Regions from separate parts of the Kineococcus gypseus genome, predicted to be linked through region 1. Evidence: riboswitches for the same ligand, from Rfam matches in the RefSeq annotation. Region 1 holds a riboswitch; each other region holds the start of a gene.
The links. Region 1 has a riboswitch for S-adenosylmethionine ahead of ACRYMN_RS06290 (rhodanese-like domain-containing protein). Riboswitches for the same ligand answer to the same signal wherever they lie in the genome.

Region 1 (3,872 bases):
GGCCGCGGAGGACACGCCCGGGGACAGGTGGTGCTCGGCCAGCCAGAACCCGCGGTACCCCCACCGCTCGGCGGCGCGGGCCAGGTCCAGGCTGTGCGCCACAGCGCTGCCGGCCGGCTCCCCGGTGGACTCCGGCGCCAGGTCGAGCACGGACAGGTGCGCGGCGGGCGCCTCCTGCACGGCCGCGCTCACGCGGGCACCCCGCCGGCGGTCCCGGGGGTCCCGGCGCGCAGGAACGCCGCGGGGTCCGGGCGCGGGTCCGGCACCGGGCCCCAGGCGCCGTCGACGACCGCGTAGCGCAGCCGCGGGCCCTCGGTGAGGAAGCGCTCCAGCGCGTGCAGGAGCCGGTCGACGTCGTCGGTGCCCGTGCCCACGCCGGTGCTGGCGCGCAGCGCGCCGTCACCGAGCCCCAGGGAGTCCGCGAAGCGGTGCGCGCAGAAGCGCCCGTCGCGCACGCCGACGCCGTGCTCGGCGGACAGGTACGCGGCCACCGCGGAGGAGGGGTGCCCGGGCAGGGTGAAGGTGACGACGCCGACGGCGTCGGCGGCGTGCGGGCGCACCACCCGCACGCCCGGCAGGGCGAGCAGGCCCGTGACGAGCCGCTCGCGCAGCAGCGCCTCGTGCGCCTCCAGCGCCCCGGCGGGCAGCGCGGCGATCTCCTCGCACGCCCGCGCCAGGGCGACCGCGCCGAGCACGTTGGGGGAGCCGGCCTCGTGCCGCTCGGGGCCCTCGGCCCAGCGCACCGCGTCCACGCCGACGTGCAGCGTCGCGCCGCCACCGGCCAGGTACGGCTCGCTCGCGTCCAGCCAGTCGCGCCGGCCCACGAGCGCGCCGGCGCCGAAGGGGGCGTACAGCTTGTGCCCGGACAGGGCGAGGTAGTCCACGCCGTCGGCGGCCAGGTCCACCCGGCGGTGCGGGACGAGCTGGGCGCCGTCCACGGCGGTGCGCGCCCCGCCCGCGCGCGCGGCGCGCACCAGGCGCCGCAGCGGCAGCACCTCGCCGGTCACGTTGGAGGCGCCGGTGACGGCCAGCAGCGCGTAGCGGCCGGTGGCCAGCTCCGCCTCCAGCGCCTCGACCGTCGCGTCGAGGTCGGCGCCGCCGGGCACGACCGTCGTGCGCGCCGAGCGCTGCCAGGGCAGCAGGTTCGCGTGGTGCTCCACGTCGGCCACCAGCACGCGCCCGCCGGCCGGCACGGCCCGCGAGAGCAGGTCCAGGGCGTCGGTGGTGCTGCGCGTGAAGACCACCGCGTCGTCCGGGCGGGCTCCCACGAAGCGCCCGACCTGCTCGCGGGCCTGCTCGAACAGGGCCGTGCAGACCCGCGAGAGGTACCCGGCGCCGCGGTGGACGCTGGCGTAGTGCGGCAGCACCTGCGCGACGCGCTCGGCCACCGCGCTCAGGGCCGGGGCGCTGGCGGCGATGTCGAGGTTGGCGTGGGCGACCTCGCCGCCGGTGGCCAGCGGGACGAGGGTGCCCGCGCCCACCACGGGCAGCAGCGGCGCCGCGGACGGGCCGGCGCAGCGGCGGGGGGCGGGCAGGGTCGTGGTCGTCACGGGGCCTCCGTCGGGGAGGGACCTGCCGGGGACCGGGGGCGCCCGGCGAGGTCCGCGCTTGCCGACGCCACCTCGGCGCCGGCCAGGTCGTCACCCGGGGCACCCCGCCGCGCAGGAGGGTTGCCGGCCAGCGAGCCGGGGCTTCGCGCTGGCGCTCATGACCTGCTCCGAGCGTGCCACGCGCACCGCCCGCGTGGCAACGCCGGCCTCCCCGGCTCCGGCGATGCCCTACGCTGGAACGACCATCCAGAGCGGCCGAGAGACCTGGCTCGACGACGCCGCAGCAACCCCCCGCGAGGGAGGGTGCTCACGCCGGGACCGATGGGAGGCACGTGTGACCTACGCCGGCGACCTCGTCCCCGATGAGGCGTACCAGCTGCTGCGCGAGGACCCCGACGCCGTCCTGGTGGACGTGCGCACCGAGGCCGAGTGGACCTTCGTCGGCGTGCCCGACACCACCGCGCTGGGCAAGCGGCCGGTGTTCGCCTCCTGGCTGCCGGTGGAGGACGACGCCCCGGGTGCGCGGTTCCTCGCCGAGCTGGAGCGCGCGGGCGTGGGTCCCGGGCACCGGGGCCCGGTGGTGTTCCTGTGCCGATCGGGCAAGCGCTCGGTGGCCGCGGCCACCGCGGCCACCGCCGCCGGCATCACCCCCAGCTACAACGTCCTCGACGGGTTCGAGGGCGACCTGGACGGCGACGGCCACCGCGGCGGCGCCGGCTGGCGCGCGCAGGGCCTGCCCTGGAGGCAGTCGTGAGCGGGGGCGACGAGCCCCGGGCGTGGCGACCGGACACCACCGCCGTGCGCGGCGGCCTGGCCCGCTCGGGGTTCCAGGAGACGGCCGAGGCGATGTACCTGACCTCCGGGTACGTCTACGACTCCGCCGCCGACGCCGAGGCCGCGTTCACCGGCGAGGTCGACCGCTACGTCTACTCCCGCTACGGCAACCCCACCGTGTCGGTGTTCACCGAGCGGATGCGCCTGCTCGAGGGCGCCGAGGCCTGCTACGGGCTGGCCAGCGGCATGTCGGCGGTGTTCTACGCGCTGGGCGCCCTGCTCGGCGCGGGCGACCGCGTCGTGGCCGCCCGCAGCCTGTTCGGCTCCTGCTACGTGGTCCTCGACGAGATCCTGCCCCGCTGGGGCGTGACCACGGAGTTCGTCGACGGCGAGGACCTCGGCCAGTGGGAGCGCGCGCTGTCCACCCCCGCGCAGGCGGTGTTCTTCGAGACCCCCGCGAACCCCATGCAGACGCTCGTGGACATCGAGGCCGTCACGCAGCTGGCGCACGCGGCCGGCGCGGCCGTGGTGGTGGACAACGCCTTCGCCAGCCCGGTGGGCCAGCGGCCCCTGCAGTTCGGCGCCGACGTCGTCGTCTACTCGGCCACCAAGCACGTCGACGGGCAGGGCCGCGTCATGGGCGGTGCCGTCCTGGGCACCACCGAGTTCATCGACGGCAGGTTCCGCGAGCTCACCCGGCACACCGGCCCGACGCTGAGCCCGTTCAACGCCTGGACCCTGGCCAAGGGCCTGGAGACGCTGGGCCTGCGGGTGCGCCACTCCGCGGCCACGGCGCTGCGGCTGGCCGAGCACCTGGAGGCGAGCCCCGGGGTGCGCTGGGTGCGCTACCCGCTGCTGGCCTCGCACCCCCAGTTCGACCTGGCCAAGCGCCAGATGGAGCTGGGCGGCACCGTCGTGACGTTCGAGCTGGACGCGCCCGCCGGCCGCGGCAAGGAGCGCGCCTTCGAGGTGCTCGACGCCCTGCGCGTGGTGGACATCTCCAACAACCTCGGCGACGCGAAGTCGCTCGCCACCCACCCGGCCACCACCACGCACCGCCGCCTGGGCGAGCAGGGCCGCGCCGCGATCGGCCTGTCCGACGCCGTGCTGCGCCTGTCGGTGGGCCTGGAGGACCCCGAGGACCTCCTCGAGGACCTCGACCGCGCCCTGCGCCGCTGACCCGCACCGCGGGCCCGCCCCGCTGACCCGCACCGCTGACCCGGGCGCCCCCGCGCCCCGACGACCGCGGCCCCGCGCCGCCGACGACCACCCCCACGAACGGAGCACCCGTGTCCCGCACCGCCCGCCGCATCGAGGTCAGCCACGCCGGCAGCCTGCCGCGCACCCCCGAGCTGATCGCCGCGAACGAGGCCCGCCGCCTCGGCGAGAACGGCCTCACCCTGGAGCGCACCCCCGAGTTCGAGGCGCTGCTCACCGCGGCCGTCGTCGACCTCGTGCAGCGCCAGCACGACCTCGGCATCACCCTCGTCGGCGACGGCGAGTACGGCAAGGCCATGACCAGCGCCGTGGACTACGGCGCCTGGTGGT
Region 2 (3,872 bases), on a different contig from region 1:
GGCGTCGAGGTAGACGTCGGCCGTCCTGGTGAAACCCTCCACCTCAGACCTCCTCCTCGGCCACCACGCCCGCGCCGCGCAGCGCGGCCAGGGCCGCCTCGACCGCCGCGTCCGGGCCGGTGGCCTCGTACGTCAGGGAGCCGATGCGCCGCTCGCGCAACTCCCCCACGCCGCCGTGCACGAGCTCGGTGCGCACCCCCGCGGAGGCGAACGCGTCGTCCACGCGCTTCTGCAGCCCGGGCTCGTCGGTGATGCGCACGGTCACCAGGCGCCCGGGGTGGTGCGCGCGCAGGCGCGCCAGCTGCTCGGCCGAGGGCCGGTCGTGCAGGACGCTGCGCACGAACCGGCGCGCCGGCGCGGTGCGCGGGGCGGAGAACACGTCGTACACGTCGCCGACCTCCACGACGCGCCCGGCCTCCATGACGGCCACGCGGTCGGCGATCTGCCGCACCGCGTCCATCTCGTGCGTGATGACGACGATCGTCACGCCCAGCTCGCGGTTCACCCTGCGCAGCAGGGAGAGCACCTCGGTGGTGGTCTCCGGGTCGAGGGCGCTGGTGGCCTCGTCCGCCAGCAGCAGCGGGGGGTTCGTCGCCAGCGCGCGGGCGATGCCCACGCGCTGCTTCTGCCCGCCGGAGAGCTGCTCGGGGTGCGCGTGGGCGCGCTCGAGCAGGCCCACGAAGTCCAGCAGCTCCGCCACGCGCGCCTCGCGCTGCGCCTTCGGCACCCCGGCCACCTTCAGCGGGTAGCCGACGTTGCCGGCCACGGTGCGCGAGCGGAACAGGTTGAACTGCTGGAAGATCATGCCGATCTCCCGGCGCGCCGCCCGCAGCTCCTTCTCGGGCAGCCGCGTCAGCTCCCGCCCGGCCACCTCGACGCCGCCGGAGGTGGGCGCCTCCAGGGCGTTCACCAGGCGCACGAGCGTGGACTTGCCGGCCCCGGAGTACCCGATGACGGCGAGCACCTCGCCGGTGCCCACCTCCAGGCTGACGTCGTCCACGGCGGTGACGCTCCTGCCGCCGCGCTCGTAGCGCTTGGTGACGCCCCGCAGGCGCACGAGGGGTTCGGACATCTCAGCCCTGCGCCGCCCGCGCGTCCTCCTCCACGGTGGCCAGGTCCTCCTGCAGGACCGGGGCCTCCGTGTCGCGGACGACGGCCTGCGGGTAGCTCTCGACGAACTCCGCCTGCACGGCCGGGTCGTGGATGAGCTTCGCCAGGTCGAGGTAGGTCTGGTCGCCGGTGTCCTCGGCGCGCGAGACGAAGAGGTTCACGTACGGGGCCGCGGAGGGGCTGGCCGGGTCGTCCTGGAACACGATGTCGTCCGGGGACAGCCCGGCGCTGGTGGCGTAGTTGTTGTTCACCACAGCGCCGTCGGCGGACCCGCTCTGCAGGGCGCCGGCGGTCTGCGAGGCGTCCAGCGGGACGACCTCCACGCGCGCGGACTCCACGTCCTGCGTGGTGGAGAACGCGGTGCCGCCCCCGGCCAGGGTCACCAGGCCGGCGGCCTGCAGCACCAGCAGCGCGCGCGCCTCGTTGATGGCGTCGTTCGGGATGGCGATCGTGGCGCCCTCGGCGAACTGGCCGGGCTCCTCGACGGTGGTGGAGTACAGCGGCAGCGGGTACACGGCGGTGGCGCCGATGGGCTGCAGGTCGTCGCCGGCGGTCACGTTGTAGTTCGCCAGGTACTGCACGTGCTGGAACTGGTTGAGGTCCACCTCGCCCTGGCTCAGCGCCGGGTTCGGCAGGCTGTAGTCGGAGAAGTTCACCAGCTCCACCTCGACGCCGAGGCGCTCGCGCGCCAGGTCGACGTAGGTGTTCCAGTACGGCTCGGCCTGGTCGGTCACGCCGATGCGCACGGTGCGCACCTCGCCGCCGCCGGCGGCGGTCGTGGCGGTGTCGTCGCCGCCGCGCACGAGCAGGGCGACGACGACGGCGGCCACCACGGCGACGGCGAGGCCGACGATCAGCGGCAGCCGGCTGCGCCGGGGCTTCTCGGGCAGGGCGGGGGGCGTGGTGCTGGACAAGGCGGGCTCCTCGCGGGTGCGGGTTCGGGTGCGCGGCGGACCGGGGTCGGGCCGCGGGGCGGGACGGGTGGCGCCGCTCGGGCGCGCGGGGGGGGTCAGCCGCGGGTCGCGGGACCGCCCCGGGGGCACGAGGCCGCGGGGCGGGAGGTGGTGCACGGGATCACGACGAACAGCCTCCTGCCGGGGAGGGCGAGCGCGCGCTGCGCCGCTCGACCACACGCTTGCGGGACGCACCGTCCCGCCGGGCTTTCACCTGGAGCACCCCACCGCGGACGAGGGTTGCCGGTCAGCAAGCCAGGGCTTGTCGCTGACGCTCGATGCCTGGGCCGGACTCTAATCGGCGCCGGATCGGGCGTCAAAGACGGGTCGCGGCACCCCCGCCGGCGCCCGCCCCGGGCGCACCCGCCCCCGGCGCACCGGCCACGGCGCGCACGGCGCGCACCTCCCGCAGCGGGAGCAGCAGCCAGCTCACCAGCACCGCGACGGCCACGGCCCCGGCCGCCGCCACGGCGGGGGCGCGCCCGCTGACCACGTCCACCACGAGCAGCACGGCGCCGGTGACGACCAGCCCGACGACGCCGAGGCCGGCGGTGGTGAAGCGCGTGCCCGCGCGCACCAGGCGGCCCTTGGAGCGGCGCCGGAAGAGGGCGCGGTGGTAGCCGACGGGCGCGATGAACAGCACGATCGCCAGGACCGCGAGCAGGAGCACCACCACGTAGACCCCGCGCTGGAACGCGTCGAGGTCCTCGAAGCGCGCCTGGAACGGCAGGGTCAGCAGGAAGCCCGCCAGCAGCTGCACACCGGTCTGCACCACCCGCATCTCCTGCAGCAGCTCGACCCAGTTGCGGTCCAGCCGCTCGGTCGGCGTCTCGCGCCGCAGCTCGGCGAAGGCGTCGTCGGCGTCGGCGGCGGTGCTCACCCGACCACCGTAGGCTGCGGGCGCCGCGCGGGCGCGGCAGCCGACCGGGCCGCCCCGGCCCGCCCGGGGCGGCTCAGCCCGGCGCGTCCACGTCGGGGTCCGCCGACGGGACGGGCTCCTCGCGGTCGTCGGCGTCGGAGGGCTCGGGACGCTCGCCCTCGGCGCGCAGCCGCTCGCGCTCGGCCGCCTCCTGCACCGCCTCGACGTCCTCCGGCCCCGGGGCCGGCTCGGGCTGGAAGTCCTCGGCGCTCGTCCCGCTCACGGCACCAGCCTGCCGCGCGCGCCCGCCCGCGTCGAGGCGCGCGGTGCCGGGCGCGGTGCCCACCTCCAGCGCCAGCAGCAGCCGCTTGGCCGCCGGGCCGCCGAGGTACCCCCCGGCCGCGCCGTCGGTGCGCACCACCCGGTGGCACGGCACCAGCAGCGGCAGCGGGTTGCGCGCGCACGCGGTGCCCACCGCCCGCACCGCGCGCGGGCTGCCCGCCAGGGCGGCCACGCGCGCGTAGGAGGCCGTCTCGCCGTAGCCCAGGCCGCGCAGCACGCCGAGCACCTCGCGGCGGAAGCCGCGCACCAGCGACAGGTCCAGCGGCACGCCGAAGCGGCGCCGGCGCCCCTCGAAGTACTCCCCCAGCTCGCGCGCGGCACCCTCCAGCCGCGCGGGGGCGTGCAGCACCCGCGGGCTCAGGCCCGCGGCCAGCGCGCTCAGCACCGCGTCGTGGTCCTCGCGGGCGAAGGCGACCCGCACCACCCCGCGCGCGGTGGCCGCCAGCAGCAGCGGTCCCACCGGGGAGTCCACCGTCCGGTACGCCACGTCCAGCAGCCCGGCGTCCTCGGCGCGCCGCGCCAGCCGCGCGCGCAGCGCACCCAGCCCCTCGTCCAGCCCTTCGTCCAGCCCGTCCACGAGAACCCCTCCGTCCGCCGCCGCGCGCACC
Region 3 (3,872 bases), on a different contig from region 1:
AACCTCAAGCTCTGAGCACCCCGGGCGCCGGCCCGGCCCCGCGGGGCCGGGTCAGCGCCCGCCCGGCGCGGGCCGGGCCAGCACCAGCACGGCACCCACCCCCACCACGACGAGCACGCCGTGGCAGGCGGCGATCTGCGGCGTGCTGAGCACCCCGGTCAGCCGCCCGGCGAGCAGCCCGGGGACGGCGGCGCTGCCGTAGCTGAGCAGGAAGACCGTGGAGAGCGACCCGGCGCGCTCGGCCGGCGCGGTGCGCGCCAGCAGGCTGCGCATGGCCGCCGTCTGGGCGGCGCCCTGCGCCACGCCCGCCAGCAGGCTCGCGGCGAGGAAGGGCACGACCGCCCCCGCGGCCAGGGCGGCCAGGACCCCCGCGAAGCACAGCGCGTAGGCCAGCGCCCCCAGCCGCACCGCCCGGTCCGGGCGCAGCCGGGCCGCCAGCGGACCGCCCAGGACGCTGAGCAGGGTGAACGAGCCGAACACCGCACCGGCCGTCAGGGCCGCGCCCGAGCCGAGCTGGTCGAGGGCGATCGAGGGCCCGAACGCCTGGTAGAAACCCCCCACGGACCAGGTGGCCAGCACCAGCGCCGCCACGACGAGCAGGGCCCGCCGGGCCCCGGCCGGCACCAGCACGCGCGGGCGCAGCGAGGCGGCCGCGCGCCGCGCCGTCGTCCGGCGGACCGTCTCCGGGCTCAGCGCCACCAGCGCGGCGGCCGCCAGCAGCAGGCCGCCCACCACGACGTAGCCGAGCTGGCGCGGCGCGGGCGCGTGGTCCACCAGCGCCCCGGAGACCAGCGCCCCCACGGGGATGCCCAGCATCGGGGCGGTGCCGGTGACCGCCGCGGGCAGCCACCGGCGCCGCTCGGGCGCGGAGTCGACGACGAGCGCGCCCAGCGCGCTGGAGGCCAGCCCCGTGGACAGCCCCTGCAGGAACCGCCCGCCCGCCAGCTCGGCGAGCCCGTCCACGTCCAGCAGCACCGCGAGCCCCAGCGCGGAGCCGAGCAGCGCGGCCACCCCCACGGGCCGGCGCCCCAGGTGGTCGGACAGGCGCCCGAGCACCAGCAGCGACAGGGCCGCCGCGGCGAGGTAGACGACGGTGGCGACCGTCAGGTCGGCGTTCGTCAGCCCGTCGCGGGCGCGGTAGTCGTTGTAGTGCGGGATCGGGGTGCCGGCCGAGGCGAAGACCAGGACGAGCGCGGCGCACGCGACGGCGAACGCGGCGGTGCGCGGCAGCCGGCGGCGCGCCCGGGCCCGCGCGGCGGTGGGGGTGGACGTGGTGGGCTCCTCCGGGGTCGTGGCGCCGCCCGTGCTCGGCGCGGCCCGGCGGCCACCCTCCCACGGCGCCCGGCGCTGCGCTTGACGCCCACCCGCGCCGCCTCCTACCGTCGGCGCACCATCCAGAGCGGCTGAGAGACCTGGCTCGTCGACGCCGCAGCAACCACCCGTGAGGGCAGGTGCTCCCGCCAGGACCGATGGAGGAACGCGTGTCCGCACACCTCGGGGAGCCCGCCCCGTCCGGCGCCGCCCGGGCGCTGACGAGCAGCCACCTCACCGCGCGATGGCACGTGGACCTCATGCGGTGCACCAGCGCGATCTGTCGCTGACCCCGGCCCGCACCACCCGCGGCACCACCCGCCGCACCGCGCCGCTCCCCCGGCACGCGCCCGTGGAGGGCGCACAGCCCCCAGCACCCGCCGCCCGCACGTCCCCGCGCCGTCGAACGGAACAGCCATGACCCTCAGCACCGCCGCGCCCGCCCCCGTCGCCGCCCCGCGCGCCGCCGAGCCGGCCCCCGCCCCCCTCGACCTCGAACCGCTCGACCTCGAGCCGCTCGGCCCGTCCTTCGGCGCGCGCGTCCACGGGCTCGACCTCGCGCGCGCCACCGACGCGCAGGTGCGGGCGCTGCGCACCGCCCTGGCCGAGCACAAGGTGCTCTTCCTGCCCGGCCAGCACGACCTCGACCCCGACAGCCAGGTGGCCTTCGGCCGGCGCTTCGGGGACGTGACCGAGTCGCACCCGGTGGTTCCCGGCGTGGACGAGGAGCACCCCGAGATCTACGCGCTGGACAGCGCCGAGGGCGGTTTCGCCGACGTGTGGCACACCGACGTGACGTTCGTGCGCCGCCCGCCGCTGGGGTCGGTGCTGCGCGCCGTGGTGCTGCCGCCGCTGGGCGGGGACACCCAGTGGGCCGACCTGCAGCTGGCCTACGAGTCCCTCAGCGCCCCCGTGCAGCGCCTGGCCGACCAGCTCACCGCGGTGCACGACGGGACCCGCGAGTTCGGCTACTACCTCGCCCAGCGGCAGGGCCGCGAGACGACGTGGGAGGGCGAGCGGTTCCGCGCCCTGGTGCCCGTGGAGCACCCGGTGGTGCGCGTGCACCCCGAGACCGGCCGCAAGGGCCTGTTCGTCAACCCGGGTTTCACCTCCCACATCGCCGGGGTCTCCGACGCGGAGAGCCGCTACCTGCTCGACCTCTTCTACGCGCACACCACCAAGCCGGAGCACGTCGTGCGCCACCGCTGGTCCGTGGGCGACGTGGCGATCTGGGACAACCGCTCCACCGTGCACTACGCCACCCGCGACTACGGCGACCAGCGCCGCGTCATGCACCGCATCACGCTGCGGGGCGACGAGCCCCGCGGTCCCGTGGTGGGCTGACCCGCTCCGGCCGGACCCGCGCCACCACCCCGTCACCCGCTCCCGCCCCGGGGCCCCGCAACACCGAGCGGACCCCGGGGTCGCGGGAGCACCCCGGATGAAGAGGAACCATGCGCTTCGCGCCCGCTCGACCCCGCGCCCGATCGATCCTGCTGACCACCGCCCTGGCCGCCTCGCTGGCCACCGCCGGTTGCGGCGGGGACTCCTCCACCGGCGCCTCCGGCGAGGAGGGCATCACGGTGCAGACCGCCCAGTTCAGCTGGAGCGCCGCCGCCCTGACCAACGCGATCCTCGCGCGCATCGCCGCCGACCACCCCGACCTGGGCGTGGCGGAGCTGGAGACCACCCAGCTCGACCCGGCCGCCGCGTGGGCCGGCGCCCAGCGCGGCGACGTCGACCTGCTGACGGAGGTCGCCCTGCCGAACCAGCAGGCGTTCGCCGACGAGGCGGCCGAGCAGGTCGACATCGTCTCCGAGACGTACGGCAACGCCTCCCAGGGCTGGTTCGTGCCGCGCTACGCCGTCGAGCCCGGCGGCGAGCTGGAGGGCCTGCGCAGCGTCACCCAGCTGAACGACTACGCCGAGCAGCTCGGCGGGAAGTTCTACGACGCCGACCCCGGGTACGTCACCACCGAGCAGAACACCAAGCGTCTGCAGGGGTACGGGATCGAGCTGGAGCACGTCGTGGCCGGCGAGGCGGCCGAGCTGGCGCAGCTGGAGCGCGCCTACGGCCGCGAGGAGCCGATCGTGCTGTACCTGTACCACCCGCACGCGGTCTTCGCGCAGTACGACATGGTCCAGCTGGAGGAACCCACCCCGTACACCGACGGCTGCCTGACCACCGGCGACGGCGCCTGCGCGATGCCCGCCTACAGCGCCAACATCGCCGCCAGCAAGGAGCTGCAGGAGCAGGCACCGCGCTTCACCGCGCTGCTGGAGGACTTCCGCCTGCCCCTGGAGGACGTCGAGGCCCTGCAGAAGGCCGTGGACGTCGACGGCGAGGACGTCGAGGAGGTCGCGGCCACGTGGGTGGAGGAGAACCGCTCGACGGTGGACTCGTGGGTGGCCGGGGCGTGAGCGAGGTCCCCGCGCTGCGGGCCACCGGGCTGACGAAGGTCTTCGGCGCGCGCGCCCAGGAGGCCCTGCGCCTGGCCCGCGAGGGCGTCGGGCGCGCGGAGGTCCAGCGGCGCACCGGCGCCACCGTGGCCGTCCACGACG

Region 2: another riboswitch for S-adenosylmethionine. It lies ahead of ACRYMN_RS18225 (MetQ/NlpA family ABC transporter substrate-binding protein); the one in region 1 lies ahead of ACRYMN_RS06290 (rhodanese-like domain-containing protein).
Region 3: another riboswitch for S-adenosylmethionine. It lies ahead of ACRYMN_RS04985 (TauD/TfdA dioxygenase family protein); the one in region 1 lies ahead of ACRYMN_RS06290 (rhodanese-like domain-containing protein).

The regions. Positions count from the first base shown of each region.
Region 1 is NZ_JBJLRD010000011.1:70,849-74,720, forward strand. Features, by position in the region: gene ACRYMN_RS06280 (LLM class flavin-dependent oxidoreductase) at 1-192, opposite strand, end outside; gene ACRYMN_RS06285 (aminotransferase class V-fold PLP-dependent enzyme) at 189-1,550, opposite strand; SAM riboswitch class IV at 1,600-1,713, opposite strand; SAM riboswitch class I at 1,790-1,878, shown strand; gene ACRYMN_RS06290 (rhodanese-like domain-containing protein) at 1,885-2,304, shown strand; gene ACRYMN_RS06295 (O-succinylhomoserine sulfhydrylase) at 2,301-3,503, shown strand; gene ACRYMN_RS06300 (cobalamin-independent methionine synthase II family protein) at 3,614-3,872, shown strand, end outside.
Region 2 is NZ_JBJLRD010000061.1:2,748-6,619, reverse strand. Features, by position in the region: gene ACRYMN_RS18230 (methionine ABC transporter ATP-binding protein) at 44-1,072, opposite strand; gene ACRYMN_RS18225 (MetQ/NlpA family ABC transporter substrate-binding protein) at 1,074-2,024, opposite strand; SAM riboswitch class IV at 2,237-2,346, opposite strand; gene ACRYMN_RS18220 (DUF6328 family protein) at 2,380-2,943, opposite strand; partial or broken gene ACRYMN_RS18215 (methylated-DNA--[protein]-cysteine S-methyltransferase) at 3,269-3,841, opposite strand.
Region 3 is NZ_JBJLRD010000009.1:27,490-31,361, reverse strand. Features, by position in the region: gene ACRYMN_RS04995 (hypothetical protein) at 1-15, shown strand, start outside; gene ACRYMN_RS04990 (MFS transporter) at 52-1,185, opposite strand; SAM riboswitch class I at 1,388-1,476, shown strand; gene ACRYMN_RS04985 (TauD/TfdA dioxygenase family protein) at 1,729-2,655, shown strand; gene ACRYMN_RS04980 (glycine betaine ABC transporter substrate-binding protein) at 2,766-3,731, shown strand; gene ACRYMN_RS04975 (quaternary amine ABC transporter ATP-binding protein) at 3,728-3,872, shown strand, end outside.